DNA from 2 places in the Salicola sp. AFF1 genome. Region 1 is predicted to be linked to the other one. Evidence: riboswitches for the same ligand, from Rfam matches in the RefSeq annotation. Region 1 holds a riboswitch; the other holds the start of a gene.
The links. A riboswitch is a leader RNA that binds a small molecule or an ion and turns the genes downstream of it on or off. The one in region 1 is predicted to bind cobalamin.
Positions count from the first base shown of each region.

Region 2: linked by a shared signal. The riboswitch ahead of AC1RQI_RS01510 (CbtB domain-containing protein) and the one ahead of AC1RQI_RS13550 (TonB-dependent receptor plug domain-containing protein) in region 1 are both predicted to bind cobalamin.

Region 1 is NZ_JBXAYL010000023.1:11,401-15,556, forward strand. It holds gene AC1RQI_RS13545 (PepSY domain-containing protein) at 1-289, opposite strand, end outside; gene AC1RQI_RS13550 (TonB-dependent receptor plug domain-containing protein) at 289-2,223, opposite strand; cobalamin riboswitch at 2,364-2,578, opposite strand; cobalamin riboswitch at 2,658-2,867, shown strand; gene AC1RQI_RS13555 (cobalt-precorrin-5B (C(1))-methyltransferase) at 2,914-4,011, shown strand; gene AC1RQI_RS13560 (ABC transporter ATP-binding protein) at 4,008-4,156, shown strand, end outside.
Region 2 is NZ_JBXAYL010000002.1:29,695-33,850, reverse strand. It holds gene AC1RQI_RS01525 (AAA family ATPase) at 1-288, opposite strand, end outside; gene AC1RQI_RS01520 (hypothetical protein) at 403-558, opposite strand; gene AC1RQI_RS01515 (CbtA family protein) at 656-1,426, opposite strand; gene AC1RQI_RS01510 (CbtB domain-containing protein) at 1,513-1,704, opposite strand; cobalamin riboswitch at 1,742-1,950, opposite strand; gene AC1RQI_RS01505 (DUF1289 domain-containing protein) at 2,061-2,318, opposite strand; gene AC1RQI_RS01500 (porin) at 2,456-3,526, opposite strand; gene AC1RQI_RS01495 (ABC transporter substrate-binding protein) at 4,155-4,156, shown strand, end outside.

The sequences.
Region 1 (4,156 bases):
CCATGGCATGGATCCGGGGGCGCTTGCCGGGCTGGTTGATCCGCAGGGCCGCGGGTTCTTCCAGATTCAGCGCGGCCAACGCCCTGGTGGGCGTTGCCGCGAGCTTTCCCGGGTCCATTGGGGCGAGCCACGCCATGCGATCACTGGCCGGGGTCCGTGGGTAGCCCTCGAACATCATGACGATGCCCGAGGCGAACCACAGCAGCAGGATCAGGCTCATCCCGAGCCCGAGGTAGCGGTGAACCGGGATGAGCCAGCGCAGGGTCCGTTTCTTGAGCCGGCTCGCCATCAGAAGCTCCGGCTGTACTCAAGCTGGACGTTGCGGGGCGGGCCCAGGGTGTCCTGACGGTACGGCTCGCCATTCGGGGGCGTTACCTGAGCGACGCCGTTGGCGTACTGCTGATCCCTCAGATTCTCCAGGCGCAGGGTGACCCGGTTAGCGCCATCGGCTCCGAACTCACGCCAGGCACTGGCGCTCAGCAGGGTGTAGTCGCCGTAGGACTGCTTGCCAATGTCCGCCGTGCTTGTGGTCACGTCGCCGGTGTGGCGGGCATTAAGCTCCCAGCCCTGATTGTCGCCCTGCCAGCTGAGCGTGGCGTTGGCGTGCCATTCGGGGATGCCGGCGATTTGCTCATCGCTGCCACCTTCCCGCGCATCGGCCCAGGTGGCGTCCAGATCCAGCTGCCAGCCACGGTCTCCGCCCAGGTTGAGAGCGGCCTCAGCACCGTGGACCCGGACCGTCTGGTTGCTGTTGGCGTACTGGCCATCATCAACCTTGATGAGGTTGTCGATCTCGCGGTAGAAGCCACCCAGTTGCCATTTCACGGGGTTGCCGATGTGACCGGTCAGCGACACATTGCTGTTGATGCTCTCCTCCGGTTCCAGGTTTTCATTCCCGGCCGGGAAGTCCTCGTCAATCACGAACATCTCAAAGGCCGAGGGCAGCCGGAAGTTGGTGCCCACGCTGGCTTTCAGGTGGAGGTCTTTGGGGAGCGGCTGCTTCAGGCTGATGTTCCAGATGCTGTGGTCATCGGCGAAGTTGGAGTGGTTGTAGCGGGCGCCCAGGGCCAGGTGGGTACTGGGCGAGAAACTCAGGTGGGGCCGATACTGAACAAAGCCCGCCGTAACGGCCTCAGTCTTGCCGTCAATGCGCAGCGAATAGTCCTCGCCCTGATAGCGCTGGTAATCCACGCCGCCCAGAAGCTGGGAGCCGCCATCCGTGGTGTGGCGACCGGTCAGATTGACGCCATAGTCATCGAACCCCCATTCGGCCCGATCGTTAATGAGGTTGACGGTGCCGTCCTTGTCCATGCTCAGGCGGGTGTAATCGGTCCACCAGTCGTGCCAGTAGGCTTTGACGAAATAACCGTTCTGCTCATTCACCTGATGATCCCATTTCAGGGAAACAATGTTCTCATCGCGGTCGTTAACGGCCTTGAAGTTGCTGTTGCCCCGGGGAAAGTCGGCTTCCACATCGTTGCGGACCACGAGGGCGTTCAATGACTTACCTTCGCCCGCATCCAGCAGGTAGCGGCCGCCGTAGGAGCTGCGGGTGAAACCACGCTTCTGACGCCGGGCGCTTTCAAGCAGCTCACTGTCCCGGTAGGGGCGGTAGCCGTCCGAATGGTCGTGTTCGCCAAATACCAGCCACCGCCCGTACTCGTTGCGATTGCTGACATGGCCGGCAAGGCGGCGGTCGCCCAGTGATCCGAGCGCGCCGGTGATGTTGCCCCCGGAGTCCTTTTCGGGCTTACGCAGGACAATGTTCACAACTCCGGCCACTGCCTGGGTGCCGTAGAACAGGCCCTGGCCACCTTTCAGGATCTCGATGCGCTCGACCATATGGGTGCTGATGGAGTCCAGTGGCGAGGTGCTGCCGAAGAGCCGGTTGTTGATGCGCACCCCATCCACCAGCCAGAGCACATCCTCGCTACGCGAGCCCTGGATGGAAATGCTGGCGTAATCACCGCGGCCGGTCTTGGGATTCAGGTAGAGCCCCGGTACGTTACCCCGAAGAGCCTGGCCAATGTCGCTGACACCGGTCCTGTCGAGTTCTTCACTGTCGATCACTTCCAGTTCAGCGCCGTAGTCGGATAACTCCGAGGGCAGGGTTTCCTCAAGGGCAGACCCTTGAACCACCAGCTCATCGAGCGCCATGTGGTGATCAGCGGCGAGCGCCGATACTGGGGATAGAAGCGTGACTAGTAGGCATAATCGTTTCATACAAGGTCTCCATGCACTGCACATTAGCGATGGAGCCCTCACGTGGGCGCAGGCCGACAGGCGGGGTCAGCGGTGGTGCAACCGGTCCGTTGGCGGCCCGAATACCTCAGTCGCGAAGGCTCGGCTTCCGGGCCACCTTTGATGGGGCCCGGGCTTCGGCAGGTCTTCGGACTCAGGGGCGGGCGCCCAAATCGGGCGCAGGCCTTGGATCACAGCTTCCCATCCGGTCTGGACAGTGCCTGGGGGTAGCCCCCTGTGATCCTCGTTCCCCAATACCGCTGCGCGTCAGTCCCGGAGTCTCACCGGGTTCCCGTGCGCTCGTTATGGAGCGCTGACCGAAGCGCTGGGGAGGCTAGGGCATCGTGTGACGGAAGTCAAAAACCGTGGATGAGTTGGTGGCGGTTTGACCAGGGTGCCCCGATCCTCTAGGATTCACCCCTCTTTCGTCCCTGGGTGGCCGGCGTTTGTTCAGATGCCGGCTGAAACGGGAACCCGGTGAGACTCCGGGACTGCCCCCGCAACGGTGAATGCTGGGCGCGGATCATCCCTGCCACTGTGATGGCACCATCATGGGAAGGCGATCCGCCCGAACCGGTCCAGGTTCCAGCATGAGTCCGGAGACCGGCCCAGGGGAAACCATCGCGTCAGTGCGGGCGGCACGGCGGTGAAGCGCCCACGACTCAAGCCACCATGCGTCCTGAAACCCCAGAGCACAATGGCCCCCTGCGTCAGGGCCTCTCAACGGGAGCCTGCGCCACCGCGGCCTCGGTTGCGACCGCCCGTGCGCTGCTGGCCGGGACCGAGGACCGTGGCGTGCGCATCCGCCTGCCGCGTGGCCAGGAGCCGCTCATGACCATTGAGGACCTGAATGTCACTGGTACCAGCGCCACCGCTGGCGTGATCAAGGATGCGGGCGATGACCCGGATGCGACCCATGGCGCCCGCCTCTGGGTCCGCCTGGAGCTGGTGGGTGAGCCGGGGGTGCGGTTCCAAGCGGGCGAGGGGGTCGGAACCGTGACCCGTTCGGGCTTGCCGGTGGCCGTGGGCGAGCCCGCCATCAACCCGGTGCCCCGGCGGCTGATCACGGAGCACCTGGAAGCGGTTGCCTCGGACGCCGGCTACGAGGGGGGCTTCCGCGTAACCGTGGGCATCGACGGCGGCGAGGCCATCGCCCGCAATACCATGAACCCCAAGCTGGGCATTGAAGGGGGCCTGTCGGTGCTCGGCACCACCGGCATTGTGCGTCCCTTCTCCTGCTCCGCGTTCATCGCCTCCATTCACCAGTCGGTGGATGTGGCGCGCGCCAATGGCCTCACCCATATTGCCGGTTGCACCGGTGGCACCAGCGAATCGTTCATGCGCTCCCATTTCGGCCTTGAGGAAGGCGCCATTGTGGAAATGGGGGACATGTTCGGGGCCCTGCTCAAGTATCTGAAAAAGCACCCGTTGCCGCGCGTGACGCTCGCCAGTGGCTTTGGCAAGCTCAGCAAGTTCGCCGCTGGTGAGCCGGATACCCACAGTGCCCGCTGCGCCATCGATTTTGATTTCATCGCCGACCAGGCCCTGGCCGCCGGTGCCGGCACGGAACTGGCTGACTGGGTCCGCACCGCCAATACCAGCATCGAGGCACTGGAAGCCTGCCAGCAGGCAGGCGTTCCGCTGGGCGATCGGGTGGCGGGCATGGGCCTGGCCCGGATGCGTGACTACCTCCCTGATAACCCGCACCTGACGGTGTGCGGCGTGAGCCGCCGGGGCGAACTGATCGGCTTTGCCGAGGGGGTGGCATGAGCGCGGCCATTGAACTCCAGGGACTGCGCAAGACCTACAAAGGGGGGCAGGCGGCGCTGGACGGTGTGGACCTGAGCGTCGAACGCGGTGCCTTCCAGGGCCTGCTCGGCCCCAACGGCGCGGGCAAGAGCACCCTGATCGGGCT
Region 2 (4,156 bases), on a different contig from region 1:
GAAGGCCACGGACTGGTCGCCCAGGGCTTTCTCCAGGTCCAGGCTGCCGGTGAGCTGTTCCTCCGTGGCGCCCAGCGGCAGCGTCACGAAGCGCCCTTCCCCGCCGGGATGCAACCGTGCCAGACCACGCGCCAGGGTCGACTTGGCACAGCCACGCGGCCCGCTGATCAGGACCCCTCCCAGGCGTGGCTCAATACTCGCCAGGATCAGGGCCATTTTCAGATTGTCCTGTCCCACCACAGCGGTGAACGGGAAGACGGGCATGGATACGTTCTCATCAACCTGCATCGTCAAAGACGGCACTCCATCGTTCAAGCAAGCGCGTGTGGCCATACTGGCGCCGCGCCTGGCGTATAGCATTGCGCACACCACTGCGACCGAGCCGGGTGCCGGCGTCCAGGGCTAGTTCGTCTGAAAGGCCAGGCTCTTCGACCCCTCGGTGATCATGAGGATCACCCCACCGATGATGTTGGGGCCGTAGAGCGCCGATTGCGGGCCACGGAGGACATCCAGAGCGCAACGCTCATATCGGGCCTCGATGGCATCTTGATCAAGCACCGTTGCGGCACGGGGTAGTCCACCAGCCCTTCTTATCGCAAAAGGCGACAGTGACCTCATCCGGCGGGTTCAAACCGCCGACGGGCCATCAGGGCATTCACGCGGCCGCGTCTTCAGGGTCGTTGGACCGGTTCCCGGCAATCCGCCTGAGCACCAGCGCACAGGCCAGGCCGACCACCAGCCAGAACGCCAGGTTGGTTAATCCGGTCGCCCAGATAAAATCGTGATGCAACGCATGCAGCGTCGAGACCGCCTCCGGGTCGGGATGGGAAAACAAGGGGCCTTCAGGGTGTGCCGGGACAAAGAGATAGGGCAGACCCAGCAACGGCAGCCCCAGCGCCCTTTTCCAGCCGGACGCCAGGCACAGCAGCCCCAGCCCCGTGGCAGCCAGGATCACGGTCGTGACCCACCACAACTGACGCGTCGCCAGCGCCGCGCTGTTCGCCCCGGGGACCTCGGGAGGAAGCCCCAGCGAGGGCGCCACAAACACCACCAGGTAACCAACCAGCCCCAGCAAAAGCCCATGCAACGGGGTCAGCCTCAAACGTCCGCGTTCATGCAGCTGGTTCATGAGCACCAGCATGACGGCCGTAAAACCAACGCCCGCGAGCACGTTGGACAGCCCCGTGAAGAACAGGCGTTCACCGCCATCCGAAGGCGCCCAGCCATCCCCGCCATGCGCATGCCCCCCATGGCTATGGTCGTGCTCATGGCCATGGGCGTCAGCCGCTTCCGGTTGCGCCGCAGCGCCTTCGAACTGTTCGGCCGACAGAAGAATAGGGGTAACCCCAAAGGACTGGATGGCGGTCAGCAATACGCCAGCAACTGCGCCAATCAGACAGGCGCTCAGAATAAAGGATCGAAACATTCCGTTTTCCTCCGGCAATCAATGGTTCGTGCTGTTCAGACACAATCACCGGGCGGTTAATACCAACCCAATGAGCGGCTTGCCCCTTAGTGGCAGGGGAAGACGAAACTGTGCCGCGTATCGTGCGCCGCGTTGTGCACCGCTTCCATGGGCAGAAAGCCCACGCCAAAGAGGATGACAACGCCAAACAGCAGGACGGCACCTTGCTGGAGGAGCGAAGAGGATTGGGATGCCGAAGCGGAGTCCGCCCCGGTCGTATAGGAGGAATAGACCGACATTGTTTTACTCCCTGAGTGCCCGCCGCACCCTTAGTGGATGAAATACCAAAAACAGGCCGGTCTTCGGGCTCAAAAGGAGACAGCCAGCCTGGCTGTCTTCGCCTGCACCTTCCCGGTATGGAACCAGTGGTATTCGCAGGCTACGCCTTTATCACCGATGCGGGGGCAGCGATGGCATTGGCCTCAAGGGCCGCACCATACTTCCCGATTATCCCCTGACGGGGCACCTGTTTTCTGAGCGATTACCTTACTCATTTACCGGACAAAGCGCAACGCCCCGGCGAGGGATTCATGGGCCCTGCACCCGATGCGCGGCACCAGATGCGCGTGGCCGATTGCCGCCCCATTGTGCCCTGTTACCCCACTGACGGGGCCGGGCAATGGGTGGCACAGTCCGGGCACTGCGCCGGGGTACCGCCCTCGGGCACGGGCAGCACCCGGCCACAGTCACCGCAACGGGAACCAAGCGCCCGCATTACGGAATCACGCTCGTCGGCAGCCATCGACGACCACCGGACAATCTGGTCCCGGGACCGGCCGCAACCGATACAGGACTCATTCTGGAGACGGCAAACGCCGACGCAGGGCGAGGCAATACGAGACCCCTTGGCCATAACAGGATCCTCCATGGCTATTAAAGGCAAGCCGCCTACCCTACCACGCTGGCGGGCAGGCAATGACCCCGAATTGGCTGACTGATTCCGATCAGACCGGTATTGAATCTGAATTGCCCCGACCCCGTGACGCCATATCAAAAGTAGTAGACAGCGCCAACATTCAGCTCATTAATTTCTTCGTCAAGACCAACGTCTTCATTGTTGCGCTGCAGGGCTTCCGCGTAAACGTACATGTTGTCGTTCACGTTGCGCTTGGCCTGAACGGTGATGACATCACTTTCGTCGTCCGATGTATCTGCTTCAGCAGACTCATAGGATGCACGGAACGAGTTGGCGCCCATCGTATAATGACCCATGACACCGAACAGGTCCTGACCATTTTCAGCACCAAGCTCAATGGATGACCCATCATTGACATAGGCATCCTGCCCCTTACGCCTGTCGTAATAGGCATCCAATGTCAGATTCTCGTTAACGTCGAAAGCAACACTCAGACCATAGCTGTTTTCATTGCTTTGATCGGTTAGATAATGACCTGTCCTACCAGTTCCATCGTTGGAATCCATAGCCACTGCCACAGTCACAGGATCCATGGAGTATTTCATACCCAGCTGATAAGGGTGACTCGCATCCTGCTCAGGATCGCCGTTGCCAGAGTCGGTCATGCCATTGACCTGAACGACACCGTGAACAGTCAGCCCACCAAAACTGGGAGAAACATACTGTACAAGGTCATTTTCAGCGGTCGTATAACTCGCATACAGGTTATTCAGACCCACTTCATAGATCCAGTTACCATAGTCACCAACGAGTGCTTCATACTGTGAATCATCAGACCCGACCCAGATCCTGCCAAATGTCTCACCCTTGATACCGATATAGGCTTCATCCAGATCGTCCAGGCCTGAACTACCGCTTTCCTTATCGTCCGCCCTGATTCCCTCAAGTTCAATCTTTCCGAACGCAGTAATGCCCGGTGCCACTTCACTCTCGTGCTTCAGACCGATGGTGGAGCCGTTGTCCTTTAGCCCGTCGTTGGTGACACTGTTGACGTCAGAATCGACGTAGCGGTTAACCAGCTGAATATTACCGTACAACGTTGGCATGGAGTCCATGCTGGCCGCCAATTCCTCAACGGTCATCGCTGCAGCAGAGCCAGAGAAGGTCGCCGCAGCGACAGCGGATACGATCATGGTTTTTTTCATTTTTGGTTTTCTCTTTGGCTGAAGTGTTTTCAGTTTCTGTCAACACTTACGTTCCATTAAGTCAGCTCCAGATCACTATCTCGAACTGCGTTCCTATAGCGGTTACAGCCCTAAACCGACAAGTGCCTTTCATCTTCCCGGAAACGCCATCCGTTAAGACATTCTTATCAGCCACTTGTTCGTTAGTGCCGGTTTCCGTTTAAGCGGTAGCCCCAGTCAAGTTCCATTCACTCAAAAACCGATATCCCTATTACCTCCAGCAATTCACTAGAATTTTTTCATGCCGACCGCCCCTATACTTCTAAACAATTCAGACCACTTTTGCAAACCCCGACCCAGCCTTCCAGGCGATGGTTAATGCCCGATCCGGATAGTGCGGAGCGCCTCTACAGCGCCCTGAGGCGCCGATCAGGGATCGTTCGGATCAACGGTAAAGGAGCTGATTTGATCGACGAATAACGCCATGTTGTTTTTTCGATTGCCGTCAAAACCGGCAGTTCCTACATTCGTCAGTGTCTTGTCTGGCTGATTCTCCGGTCGGATGGGTCAGAAAGGCATCAGGTCTCATAATCAGGGCGCCGGTAGGAAGCCGGCGCAGATCAATAATAACGACAGGACCCCGAACGCCAT